Regions from separate parts of the Rossellomorea sp. ABR4_004 genome, predicted to be linked through region 3. Evidence: riboswitches for the same ligand, from Rfam matches in the RefSeq annotation. Region 3 holds a riboswitch; each other region holds the start of a gene.
What was found. Region 3 has a riboswitch for S-adenosylmethionine ahead of ACXAF2_RS17555 (methionine biosynthesis PLP-dependent protein). Riboswitches for the same ligand answer to the same signal wherever they lie in the genome.

Region 1: it holds a riboswitch for S-adenosylmethionine, as region 3 does, so the genes downstream of both, ACXAF2_RS09540 (methionine ABC transporter ATP-binding protein) here and ACXAF2_RS17555 (methionine biosynthesis PLP-dependent protein) in region 3, are expected to answer to the same signal.
Region 2: it holds a riboswitch for S-adenosylmethionine, as region 3 does, so the genes downstream of both, ACXAF2_RS22615 (Fur-regulated basic protein FbpA) here and ACXAF2_RS17555 (methionine biosynthesis PLP-dependent protein) in region 3, are expected to answer to the same signal.

The regions. Positions count from the first base shown of each region.
Region 1 covers NZ_JBSWVM010000001.1:1,854,196-1,858,438, reverse strand. The annotation lists gene ACXAF2_RS09555 (6-phospho-beta-glucosidase) at 1-160, opposite strand, end outside; gene ACXAF2_RS09550 (GntR family transcriptional regulator) at 380-1,105, shown strand; gene chbG (chitin disaccharide deacetylase) at 1,126-1,821, shown strand; SAM riboswitch class I at 2,278-2,383, shown strand; gene ACXAF2_RS09540 (methionine ABC transporter ATP-binding protein) at 2,456-3,469, shown strand; gene ACXAF2_RS09535 (methionine ABC transporter permease) at 3,459-4,124, shown strand; gene ACXAF2_RS09530 (MetQ/NlpA family ABC transporter substrate-binding protein) at 4,185-4,243, shown strand, end outside.
Region 2 covers NZ_JBSWVM010000008.1:21,221-25,463, reverse strand. The annotation lists gene ACXAF2_RS22620 (protoporphyrinogen oxidase) at 1-1,247, opposite strand, end outside; SAM riboswitch class I at 1,472-1,579, shown strand; gene ACXAF2_RS22615 (Fur-regulated basic protein FbpA) at 1,685-1,900, shown strand; gene ACXAF2_RS22610 (TVP38/TMEM64 family protein) at 2,118-2,687, shown strand; gene spoIIP (stage II sporulation protein P) at 2,770-3,933, opposite strand; gene ACXAF2_RS22600 (DUF2975 domain-containing protein) at 4,035-4,243, opposite strand, start outside.
Region 3 covers NZ_JBSWVM010000003.1:95,226-99,468, forward strand. The annotation lists gene metC (cystathionine beta-lyase) at 1-1,154, opposite strand, end outside; gene ACXAF2_RS17555 (methionine biosynthesis PLP-dependent protein) at 1,147-2,271, opposite strand; SAM riboswitch class I at 2,363-2,472, opposite strand; gene ACXAF2_RS17560 (tryptophan--tRNA ligase) at 2,595-3,593, opposite strand; T-box leader at 3,654-3,896, opposite strand; gene ACXAF2_RS17565 (metal-dependent hydrolase) at 3,963-4,243, opposite strand, start outside.

The sequences.
Region 1 (4,243 bases), on a different contig from region 3:
GAGCAAACTGTCCGATAATCTCAAGCTTCTCTTTTCCTGCTTCGATGTCTACAAGCGTTATGTCCGTGACAGGAAAAGATGTGTATCGGTGGATGAACCCCTCGATAATTTCTGGTGTATAGCTTGATCCTCCTCCGATTATGACTACCTTTAATGACATTCTGTCGATCTCCCTTCACTTTGAAAGCGATTTCTTTTTTATAATGTATCATACAAATTTTCGCTCGTCTATATATTGTAGTGACAAATTTAACTTTTATGACTAATTTTTATTTATTTGTAATAACAAATTATTTTTATGATAAAATGATTAGGAATAGAGAATTGAACGTGGATGTGTTATAACAAATATAGGAAGAAAGTGGAAGGGAGAAACAGAATGAAAGAGACACAAGAAGCAAAGGCCTTGCATTCGCATGTTAAAGAAGAAATCATCCACATGATTAAAAATAAAGAATACGCGCCGAATACAAAACTGCCGACAGAGGCGGAGTTTTGCGAAAAGTTCAATGTCAGTCGTACAACGATCCGGACGGCGCTCCAGCAGCTGACACTTGAAGGATACGTTTATCGTGAGCAAGGAAGAGGAACCTTTGTCGCAGAAGAGAAAGTCAGTCAAATCCTGTCCTCGACGATCGACAACTACACAGAGCAACTGCGATTACAAGGTAAGAAACCTAAGATCAAGGTGCTAAGCATGAATGTCATCCCGGCAGAATCAACAGTGGAAAAAGCGTTGGAATTGAAGAATGGAGATCCAGTCAATCGTTTAGAGAGAATCCGTTATTCAGACGGGCTGCCACTGCAATATGAGGTGGCCTATCTGCCCTGGTACAAGACGCCCGGGCTTGATAAAGACGAATGTGAAAGATCTCTTTACAAGCTCCTGGAAACACAGTTTGATATAAAAATTAAGAAAACCGTCGAAACGATCGAGTTATTTTTAGCAGATGAACGAGTGGCAGAAAAGCTTGAGGTGCCTGAGGGGACACCTTGCTTTATGATCGAGACGACGGCTTATGTTGAGGATGGATCGGTGATTGAATTTTCCAAAGCGATCTTCAGAGGAGATAAAGCAAGCTTTCTTGTAGAAAGAACCTATTAGCGAAAAGGGGATGGGGGATTATGAGGAACGTGATCGTCAATGCAGATGATTTTGGTTTATGCCGGGGGGTGAATTACGGCATCGTTGATAGTCACCGATTTGGAATTGTCAACTCAACAACGATGCTGGTCAATATGCCGGGGACTCTGCATGCGGTGGAATTGGCGAAGGTTTATCCGGAATTACAGGTTGGGATCCATTTAACGCTGACATGCGGGAGACCGGTTTCTGGCGGAGTCCCATCTCTTCTGGATGAGAGAGATTTTTTCCGTTACACCAGCAGGATTTTTGAAGAAAAAGAAATCAATGTGGATGAGGTTGAAATGGAGTGGGAGGCTCAGGTGGATAAATTTCTATCATTCGGTTTGCCCCTTTCTCATATTGACAGTCATCACCATGTTCATAGCTTTCGGCCTTTGATCCCGGTGGTGAAGAGATTGTCGGAGCGATTTGGGGTTCCGGTCCGGAAGGTACCCTGTGATGAGTTTGAAGCAATGAATGTGTTAACCGATCGTTTCTCGATGGACTTTTATGGTGACGGAGTGTCGGTTGAAGGATTGAAGAGGATATTGGACAGCAGGGATGAAGGTGAGACGCTTGAGATTATGTGTCATCCGGCTTATGTTGATACATACTTGAAAGGGAATTCGTCTTATTGTGAGCAGAGGTTGAGGGAGTTGGATGTGTTAACGGGGATTAAGGAGTGGACGTTCTAGTTTTCGTTTGATTGTTTGAGAGATTAGAATATTTGTTGTGAGTTGTTATGACAAATGATCGGGGTGCTGCTATGGAAGGCAGTGCCTTTTTCTTTTGGTAATGGAAATTACTCTCGTTTGGAGGTGGGAAGGAATGTTTTGGGATAGTATGTATGGTTTTTGAGCCTTTGAGATGGTGTTAAGGAGAATTTTATCTGAAATTCATGTGAAATACATGGATTGATAGGGTGAGAGAGGTTTATTATCGACTTTAGAATATATTATCAACTGTAAAAAAATAGATAATTATCACCACCAGTCCAAACCCAATTTCTTCCCACCCAAAAAAATCCCTACCCTAGTGCACCAATTAAGATAACGCTTACATAAGAACGACTGAAAAATTCCCTATTGACTTCCATTCATATCCCCAGTATTATCCTCTATAAGATAAAAATTTAGAAAATTACATACTTTCAATTATCCAGAGTGACCGAGGGATCAGGCCCTATGACGTCCGGCAACCTCCAGTATTGGAACGGTGCTAATTCCTGCAGAATGATTTCATTCTGAGAGATAAGTCGAGATAAACAGGCGATGCTTCTTTCAGTTGAAAGAGGCATTTTTTTATTGGATTAAAAAAGGGGTGTGCACGTTGATCGAGATTCGAAATCTAGTTAAAACCTACAGTACAAAGAAGCAAACGGTGGTCGGTGTCGATAATGTTTCCGTAAAGATCGATAAGGGTGAAATCTTTGGAATCGTCGGATACAGTGGAGCGGGGAAGAGTTCACTCATTCGTTGCCTGAATCTATTAGAAACCCCTACATCGGGAGAAATCATCATTGATGGACAGGATTTTACAAAGCTCACGTCCAAACAATTAAGACTCGCCCGCCAAAAGACGAGCATGATCTTTCAACATTTTCACTTGATCAAATCCAAAACGGTGTTTGACAATCTGGCCTTTGCCTTGAAAGCGGCTAGTGTACCGAAAGCGAAAATCAAGCCCAGGGTCGTCGAGCTCCTTGAGATGGTCGGTCTTTCAGATAAAGCGGACGCCTACCCGGCCCAGCTCAGCGGAGGACAAAAGCAGAGAGTCGGGATTGCTAGAGCCCTTGCGAATAACCCATCCGTATTACTTTGCGATGAAGCGACTTCCGCACTCGATCCGAATACGACGAAATCGATCTTGAAACTCTTGAAAAAAATCAACAAAGAACTGGGTTTGACGATCGTGCTCATTACCCACGAGATGGAAGTCGTGAAAGAGATATGCGACCGGATGGCCGTGATGCAGGACGGGAAAATCGTGGAGGAAGGTCCGGTATACGACCTGTTTGCCGAACCGAAGCAGCCTTTAACAAAGCAATTCATTGAAACGATCCTTCAATTTGAACTCCCGCCGCACCTCGTGGAATCAAGGAAAGGAAAACTGATCAAAATCCAATTCAAAGGATCGATCGCAGAGGAAAGCGTCGTATCGGAAGTGTTCCAGAAATACAAAGTGCGGGGCAATATCCTGCACGGCAAGATCGAATATATTCAGGAAGTGCCACTGGGGATTTTTATCATGGAACTGATCGGCTCCCATGAAGAAATCGAAGCCGCGATCCGGTTCATCACGCTGAAGACGCAGAGCTTGGAGGTGCTTGAGAATGCTGCCTGATTCATTGACTGTCATTTTACCAGAATTGAATAAAGCCTTTTTTGAAACGGTGTATATGGTGGGGATTTCACTGGGAGTTGCGATTTTAGTGGGATTACCACTAGGGATTCTTCTTTTCGTAACAGATAAAGGCTTGTTTTTACAAAATAGTTTGATCAAAAAGGTCGTTGGATTTGTCGTCAATATGGTGCGGTCGGTTCCGTTCATCATTTTATTAGTCGCACTCTTACCGTTAACCAAACTATTGACCGGAACCACGATTGGACCGACGGCAGCATCCGTATCACTCTCTGTTGCGGGAATTCCGTTTTTTGCGAGAATGGTAGAAACGTCTTTACGTGAGATTGATAAGGGTGTCATTGAAGCTTCGGTTTCAGTGGGGGCAAGCCCTTGGATGATCATCAAGGACGTGCTGTTACCGGAAGCTCGTCCAGCGGTGATTCAAGCAATTACGATTACAACGATCAGTTTAGTTGCCTATTCAGCTATGGCCGGCATCGTTGGTGGAGGTGGAGTGGGGGACCTGGCGATTCGCTTCGGATACTACCGTTATGACAATACCGTGATGATCACAACCGTCGTCATTTTAATTTGTTTGGTTCAGCTCATCCAGTATACGGGTGATGTGTTTGCACGATTAGTCGATAAACGATAACTACTTTAGGGGGAACAACAAGTGAAAAAATGGATTTTATTCGTAGCATTAGCAGTAACAATGAGCATTCTTGCAGCTTGCGGCGGGGACGAAGCAAGTTCAAGCGCGGAAGATAAAAA
Region 2 (4,243 bases), on a different contig from region 3:
GACTGACTGTGCTCAAGATGATAATTTGGCATCAGATCTTTCCAATTCGTAACTTCAACAGAAACCGGGTCACAGTCTATACCTATGCTTTTTCTGATATCCTCCAGTGCCGTGCTTACAAGTTCTGCCTTGCTATATTCTTTCAAGTCATTGTAATGAAGGTTTGTACTTTTATAAAAAAGTCTCAATAATAGTCTTTGGTTATTGGATGTATGCTTCCACTTCCGACTCGTCCATGTGCATGCATCGCATTTCACATCTCTGCCGTTTGATACGATAAAGCCTGTCCCATCAGCAGGAAGGTCCGCATCTGGAATGTTAAATCCGAGGTAGATCGAAATCAGTGAAGAGTTTTTCAGTTTATTAAAATCAGGTTCCAGTTGTTCATGAGTTAGTAACTTTTGGGTTACATCATGAGGTGTTGCGAAAACTACATAATCCGCTTGAATGCTACCATGACCATTAAGAGTGAGTTTGTATTTATCGCCCGTTTTTTGGAAATCTTTTGTTTCTATGCCTTTTAAAATTGTGGTACTGGAGCATTGTTCTTCTAAACGTTCAATGATGGTTGATAAACCATTTTTAAACGAGATGAACTTTTTTTGGGATGCCCCTTGGAATTTTTGTTTATTTGCTGATAAACCCTTCATGATACTGCCGTAATCATTTTTATAATCTAGTAAGTACGGAAGTGTCGAAGCCATAGTAAGTTTATGCAAGTTCCCCGAATAAACCCCTGATAATACTGGAGCTATCTGTTTCTCGACAAGTTCCTTACCCAGGAATGCTTCTAGAAATTCACCGATGGAACTCTCTTTTGTAAAATGTGTATTTTCCGTTTCTAGGTCTTTAAGGGCATTAATCTTCCCTTCTTCTGACACCAGGGTGCTACTTTTAAGTGAATCAACTGACATGGGAATTCCGAAAATCGTGTCTTGGGGAATCTCGTGTAATTCGCCATTTGTGTATATGTAGGATGTGCCTGTTTCATTATAGACCAGTTCCTCTTGAAGTTGAAGTTCTTCAACTAGAGACAGAACCCCTTCATTTCGGGCTACGATGGAATCTGCTCCTGCTTCCATAATGAATTCGCCTTCTCTTATGGTTCTAATTTTGCCGCCAAGCTGCAGATCTCGCTCGATTAAGATTAACTCGATATCTATTTCTCGTTCTTTGGACATTTTTTGAAGATGGTACAGAGCTGTTAATCCTGTAATTCCTCCACCTACGACAACCACTGTCTTCATACGATTCACTCCAATAATTGCGTTTATGTATACAGATTATCATGTTTTTTGTTTATTAGAAAAAGATTCTGTGTCTGATTTGGGAAAAAATATGGGTATGAAGGTTAGTTTCAACATGTATATATTATTTTCATTAACCCTCTTCTGATTCATCACTCAATTCCTAGTTGACAACTAAGAATACTTATATATATAATGTAAGAAATCAATGACAACTATATAGCCACTTATCCAGAGAGGTAGAGGGACCGGCCCGATGATGCCTCAGCAACAGATTCTACATCGTAGAACACTGTGCTAATTCCACAAGCTTTGTGCTTGAAAGATGAGTTGAAGTTTTATACTTAAAGCCTTCTTCTTATCTATTAGGGAGAGGGCTCTTTTCAATAAAAGAGCCACTTCCAATGTTCGAATACTAATAAGAGGAGTGATCCAACATGGGGAAAATTCTCCAGGAATCTATTCATAATCGCAAAAATGAGTTAATAAACAAATTAATTGTCCACAACATTTTCAAAAAAGGGGACAAACAATTATTCGAGCTGACGTTGCAAGAACTTGAGGATGAATACAAATATCTTCAAAAGGAATGCCATCCGCATAGTGATGTTGGGTCCATCCATTGGAAAAATTGTGCGAAATTAAGCAGTTAATAAGCAGCAATCCTAGGTTGTGGACTGCTTACTTATTTTTCTATAGTTAAACAAAATGTCTGCATTCATCAGCACATCCTCCTCGTGGTGATTCTAGTTTTTCTTAACAAAATTGATTCATATATAAACGATCTACTCCTTATTTAAAAAATTCTTTCAAAAACATTCCAAATGTCTTATTCTGATAATCTATCATCTCTTACAAAGGAATTAATATATGACTTCCATCCTGCAGCATTTCATGAACGAATTCATCGGCTTAGATAGTTGGTCTCTCATTTTCATCAGTATTTTCATTAATATACTCATCAGTATTCTTGGTTTCCTGCCAAGTGTCTTCTTAACGGCCTTTAATATTTCCGCATTTGGGTTTTGGCCAGGAATCGGTATTTCCATACTTGGTGAATCCCTAGGGGCCATTGTTAGTTTTTATTTGTACCGAAAAGGAATGAAGTTTGCAGGTATTGATCAGATTCTGTCAAACAAATACTTTCTTAAATTAAAAGAAGCGTCTGGTACGGAATGGATCTTTCTTCTATTCTTGTTCCGCATGGTTCCATTTGTTCCTTCAAGTGTAGTAACCGTTGCCGCTGCCTTTAGCTCTATTTCTATTGTTGCCTTTTCTATGATCAGTTCTGTCGGAAAGATTCCTTCGTTGTTGATTGAGGCATTCGTGGTGATGAATGTGTTGGATGCGGATAAGGGCACGGTCATTTTATTGGCAGGTTCGATGATGGTTGGGATACTATATTTGGGATATCGTTGGTGGAAGAACAATAGATTATAATTGTGTCAGTTACGGACACCACTCTCCTCGGGAAAAGAAAAAAGACGTCCACCACATGGCGTACGTCTTTTCTCCCTTTCATTTATTGTGCATTTACCTCGACAGCATCCTTCTTGTGATATTCTGCAAAGATCTCCGCGAACGCTTCTGTAGAGTTATACAATTCCACTAAATTATTTTCCACTCCGCCAAACTCAAGTAACATGGCTCTCTCGGTTAGGTCCTGATTGTAAACCCCGTTACCTTCTGCTCTTGTTTTGATGAAAACTCCACGGCTGATGCCAGGATATTTTTCCTCCAGTTTAGCATTCAATTCCTTTGCGATCTTAAGGTTCTTTTCGAAGTTTTTGTTTTCTTTCCCTACGATAAAAAATAAGCGGGCATAGTTTTTACCGTTAATGGTTTTGGTCGTGATGCTCCGTGGCTGAGAATCCCGATGGATATCGATCAAGTACGTTAAGTCATCGTTTTGGGCAATGGCTTCTTGTACTAGTCCCCTTGATAACTGATAGGATTCAAAATATGTCCATGACTTGTCTTTGAGTGCTTTGTTTACATCTGTCTTATCCTGAACTGCCCCAATCCCCCTTGCTTCAAGCTCTTGCTTTAATTTGGACCCTACAGCAATGACGTTAACCTTCTCGTTGGTACTCGCTGGATCTTTCGAATCGTTATTTTTAATTAGCGGGCTGAACGCTTCCCAGCTGTGTGAATGATAGATGTAGACGGATTTTTCATCAATCTCTTGAACTCCGTTTCCTGAATTGTTGTTTGCCTGATCAATTTGGCTCTGATCGATTTCCTGATCTTTCAACTGATCTTCTGTTGGAGCCGGTGATTCATTTGGAAGGTTGGTAATGTCCGTCCCCTTCCCCGCAACAGCTATGTGAGTATGATAATTTTCGATTCCTGGGATTTCCCGTCCAAATAAACTTCGCGGATCAAGGAGTGAAACATTCGTGACACTTTCCAACCAATCAAAATCATTGTTTAATGCTGCCTCATTTGTAACACGCAATCCTGTCATTTCCTGTGACAACAACATAAGAAATGTTTCCTTCGGGACTAGTTCCGACATTGATGAATACAGTAAACTATCCACCCTCAATTTAATGGCAGTTGATGAAATCAACCACACGGTCAAGTACATGAGTACAATACCGATCAATACTACCCGAATGATGGCCTTCATAGAGACGAATACTAGTGGGACTAAGCTATTGTTGTTTCGAGACTTATACGACATCATCAGTACCCCTATATAAAGTATTTAATAGTTAACTTTATGCAGGGGGATGATAGAGTAGAAGGTTTTTTCCGGGATTCGGTCGGATTTCCTATTTCGCCTTATACCGTGAAATCATTTTCAACCTTTAGTTTAAGTGCATTTCGAAGTAATTCTTGAACGACTGCTGCGAAAATGGAAATGGTGACAGACGCAAAGCTGATAATGATCCCAACCATAGCAATACCCGGATGAAGAGCATGTTGAATGAGAAGAAACACTATACCTGCCACATATATGGCTGTAATCAATAAGGCATACAACTTTATTC
Region 3 (4,243 bases):
TTTTGTATACTATCTAACCCTTTTTGAAGATCGATAATTAATTCATCCACGTTTTCAAGTCCTACTGATAATCGTAATAAACCATCTGTAATCCCTCTTTTTTCCCGTTCTGCTTTTGGCATGGAAGCATGTGACATCCTTGATGGATAGGATAGAATTGATTCAACAGCTCCTAAACTGACCGCGAATACGGGAATGTTTACATTTTGAATGAGTTGCTTCACTTCCTCTGCCCCTTTTAACCGGAAGGAAAGAACCGCCCCAGGACCCTCTGCTTGGCGAACTTGGATTTCACGACCGGGATGATAGCTCAATCCAGGGTAATACACTTCTTCTACTTCTTTTCTCTTTTCTAAGAAAGCCGCAATCTTATATGCCGATTCTGATGACTCCTTCAATCGTACGTGCAGTGTTTTCATTCCTCTTAAGAGCAGCCAACAATCCTGAACACCCAGGACAGCACCAAACGAATTCTGTAAGAAAGCTAGTTTACCGGCAATCTCTTCATTTCCCGTTACGGCAAGTCCTGCCAAAACATCACTATGTCCTGCAAGGAACTTCGTTGCACTGTGTAGTACAACATCCACACCAAGGCTGATCGGTCTTTGCAGCAGGGGAGTCATGAATGTATTATCAAGAAAAGTTAAACATCCATTAGCCTTGGCAAGCTTTACAACTCCTTCAATATCGGTGATATTCAGAAGCGGATTGGACGGTGTCTCCATATAAATCACTTTCGTATTGTGCTTGATTGAACAAGCCACTTCATGTAAATCCTTCATGTTTACAAACGAATATTCAATGCCGAATTTAGTGAGGACCTCGGTAATCATTCTGTATGTCCCACCGTACACTTCTTCTGATACGAGTACATGATCTCCACTCGACAATAATAAGAAGCTTGTGGAGATTGCCGCCATCCCAGATGAAAAGGCAAAGCCTCTTACTCCACCTTCCATTTCCGCAATCGTTTCTTCAACCGTCTCCCTTGTCGGATTTCCCGAACGGCTATAGTCATACGTTCCATATTGATCAAAATCCTGTTGATGAAAGGTTGTAGCATGATGTAGGGGTGTAGAGACCGCTCCTGTTTCTTTATCATATCCGTGAGAATGGATGAGTGACGTCTGAAGTGAAAATGGTTTTTTACTCATACGTAAGCACCTCTTTTTCCAATTGTTGAAAAACATTCTCCAGGTCTTCAATCAGGTCAGCAATAAATTCAATTCCTACAGAGAACCGCAGGAGTCTGTTGCAGATACCCAATCTATTTCTTTCTTCTTCAGGAATGTCTGCATGTGTTTGGGTAGCGGGATAAGTGATAAAGCTTTCGACCCCTCCTAAACTTTCAGCAAACGTAATAACTTTTAAGTGTTGGAGAAAAGGAGAAACCCATTCTTCCTTTGCGATACGAAAAGAGAGCATGCCTCCTTTTCCAGGATATAAAACGTCTGTTACACATTCATGCGAATCAAGATACTCCGCTAATTCTCTTGCATTTTTTTCGTGCTGGGCCATTCTGAGACTAAGGGTTTTCATTCCTCTTAATAAGAGCCAACAATCAAAAGGGGCGAGAACCGCACCGATTGAATTTTGAATGGTATAGATTTTATCCGCCAACTCCTCTGTGTTTACAATCACAACACCTGCCAGCACGTCATTATGTCCCCCTAAGTATTTCGTGGCGCTGTGAATAACAATGTCTGCTCCTTCAGTTAGTGGCTTCTGCAGAATAGGTGTGTAGAAGGTATTGTCTACAATTAAAAGCAATCCGTTATCCTTAGCGAGCACAGCAACCTCAGAAATACTTGCTTCATTCATTAATGGATTGGTTGGTGTTTCAAGGAAGATGGCCTTCGTTCTCTTACAAATTTGACCTTCTATGGAGCCGGCATCACTTGTATCGACGAAATGAAATTTGATCCTATATTGTGCTTCATACTGTGCGAATAAACGGTAGCTCCCTCCATATAGGTCTTTCGAAACAATCAATTCGTCCCCGCTGGAAAATAAGCTGAGGATTGCCTGAATGGCCGCCATCCCCGAGCTGAAGGCAAACCCTCTGTGCCCTTCCTCCAATTGAGTGAGGATATCTTCCAAGGTGGCGCGGGTTGGATTTCCTGTTCTACTGTAATCATAGCCTGTCGATTGCCCAATGCCCTTATGTTCATAGGCAGTAGATAAATGAATGGGCAAGCTCACAGCACCCGTTGCAGGATCTTTCCGATTTCCTGCCTGGACAAGCATTGTATCAATATGTTTTTTCACCATTCTTCTCTCCTTTTCTATCTTGAATACGAAAAGGGAAAAAACAAAAAAACCTTCTTAATGAAAATAAGAAGGTTTTGTACGTTCGTTCTCCCTCTTATCGTCCAAGTTGACATCAACTTGCTGGAATTAGCACCATACCAAAACTCGCGGCTGGTTGCTGAGGTGTCTTCGGGCCAGTCCCTCTACCTCTCTTGATAAGAAACTATATGATTTTGTGAAAAATAACTTTCCCATAACTTATAACAAAGAAGAAGAAATGTCAATGAGAATTATGAATTATCTGAAAAACAAAATGATCATTGCGATTCCTTATTTTTTCTATTTCAATGATAAATTCCTATTTTCCTTTTAATCTCTTTCATAAATGGGATTGTTTTTTCCCGTGCTTTTTTTGCTCCATTTAGTAAGATCGCATCCAGCATATGGGGACTCGCCATCAGTTCTTCATATTTCGATCTCGGTTCTTCGATAAAAGAGTTCATTACTTGGAATAACTCTTTTTTCGCTTCTCCCCACCCTATTCCTTCTTGAAATCTCCTTCTCATTTCTTCACCTTGATTTAAAGTTGCAAATTCTTTATATAGCGCAAAAATGACGGAGGAGTCAGGATCCTTGGACTCTTCAGGGGGTGATGAATCTGTTTTGATTTTATTAATTAATTTTTGAAGCTTTTTTGGTTCTTCAAATAATGGAATGGTGTTGTTATAACTTTTAATCATTTTACGTCCGTCTAGACCCGGAAGAACAGCCGTTTCTTCGTGGATGACATATTCAGGGATGACAAAAATATCTCCATATTGTTTGTTAAAGCTTTCAGCTATGTCTCGGGCAATTTCAACATGCTGTATCTGATCTTTTCCGACAGGTACCTTCTCGGTTTGAAAAAGGAGGATATCAGCTGCCATTAAAATTGGATAGGTGAATAATCCCATATTGACTCCAGCATCGACATCTTTGCCGCTTTCTTTATTTTCTTCAACTAATGATTTATATGCGTGGGCGCGATTCATTAATCCTTTCGGTGCAAAACAAGACAGAATCCAACTCAATTCAAAGATTTCAGGTACATCAGATTGACGATAAAAGATCGCTCGATCGGGATTCAAACCTAATGCTAACCAAGCTGCTGCCACTCCATAAGATAGTTCTTTCATTTCATGCTTATCATGTATCTTCGTTAACCCATGATAATCCGCAACAAAATAAGCTGTGTTGTAGGATCGGTTCTCAGCCAATTGTAATGCCGGTTTGATTGCACCAATATAATTCCCCAAATGAATACGGCCTGTTGGTTTAATACCAGTCAGAACTTGTCTTTTCATATCAATTCCCTCCACTGAAAAATAATAAAAACAAACACAAAAAGGGCTTCTCATCCTCTAAAAAAGGACGGGAAACCCGTGGTGCCACCTTCATTCGCTTACACTTTAGTAAACGCACTCATCTGTACAGAAGTCGCCTTCGATACATCGTCTCTTTTATCGGTGAGACCTTCCGCCATAACCTACTTATTTTCAGCCTGGATGCTCAAAAGCCCATTCAACGATTTCACCATACTGATTCTCACCAGCCATCAGCTCTCTGAAATGTTTCGTTCGTCTACTCTTCTTCCTCATCGCATTTACCTATTTAATGTGTTTCCATTATTTTAATGTATGGGGAAATAATGGTCAAGTGGATGTAAACACATATTAGATTTCTTTGGATGAAAGAGGAAGGAAAAGCTTTATGCCTCTCTTATTGAATGGAAGAAATTTCATATCAGCGATCAGATGACTGGCATATCCGATTACACATGCTTCAAATACCCCATCAATCATTAAAGATGACTCTAGATAATGTGCAATCACGCCATAATATACGATTCCAAGGACAGAGTGAGTATAACTTCGATGTGAAACGAATGAGGCAATGAAAATATAGATACCTAACAACCATAACCATGTTTCATTCAACTGCCAACCGCATGCTG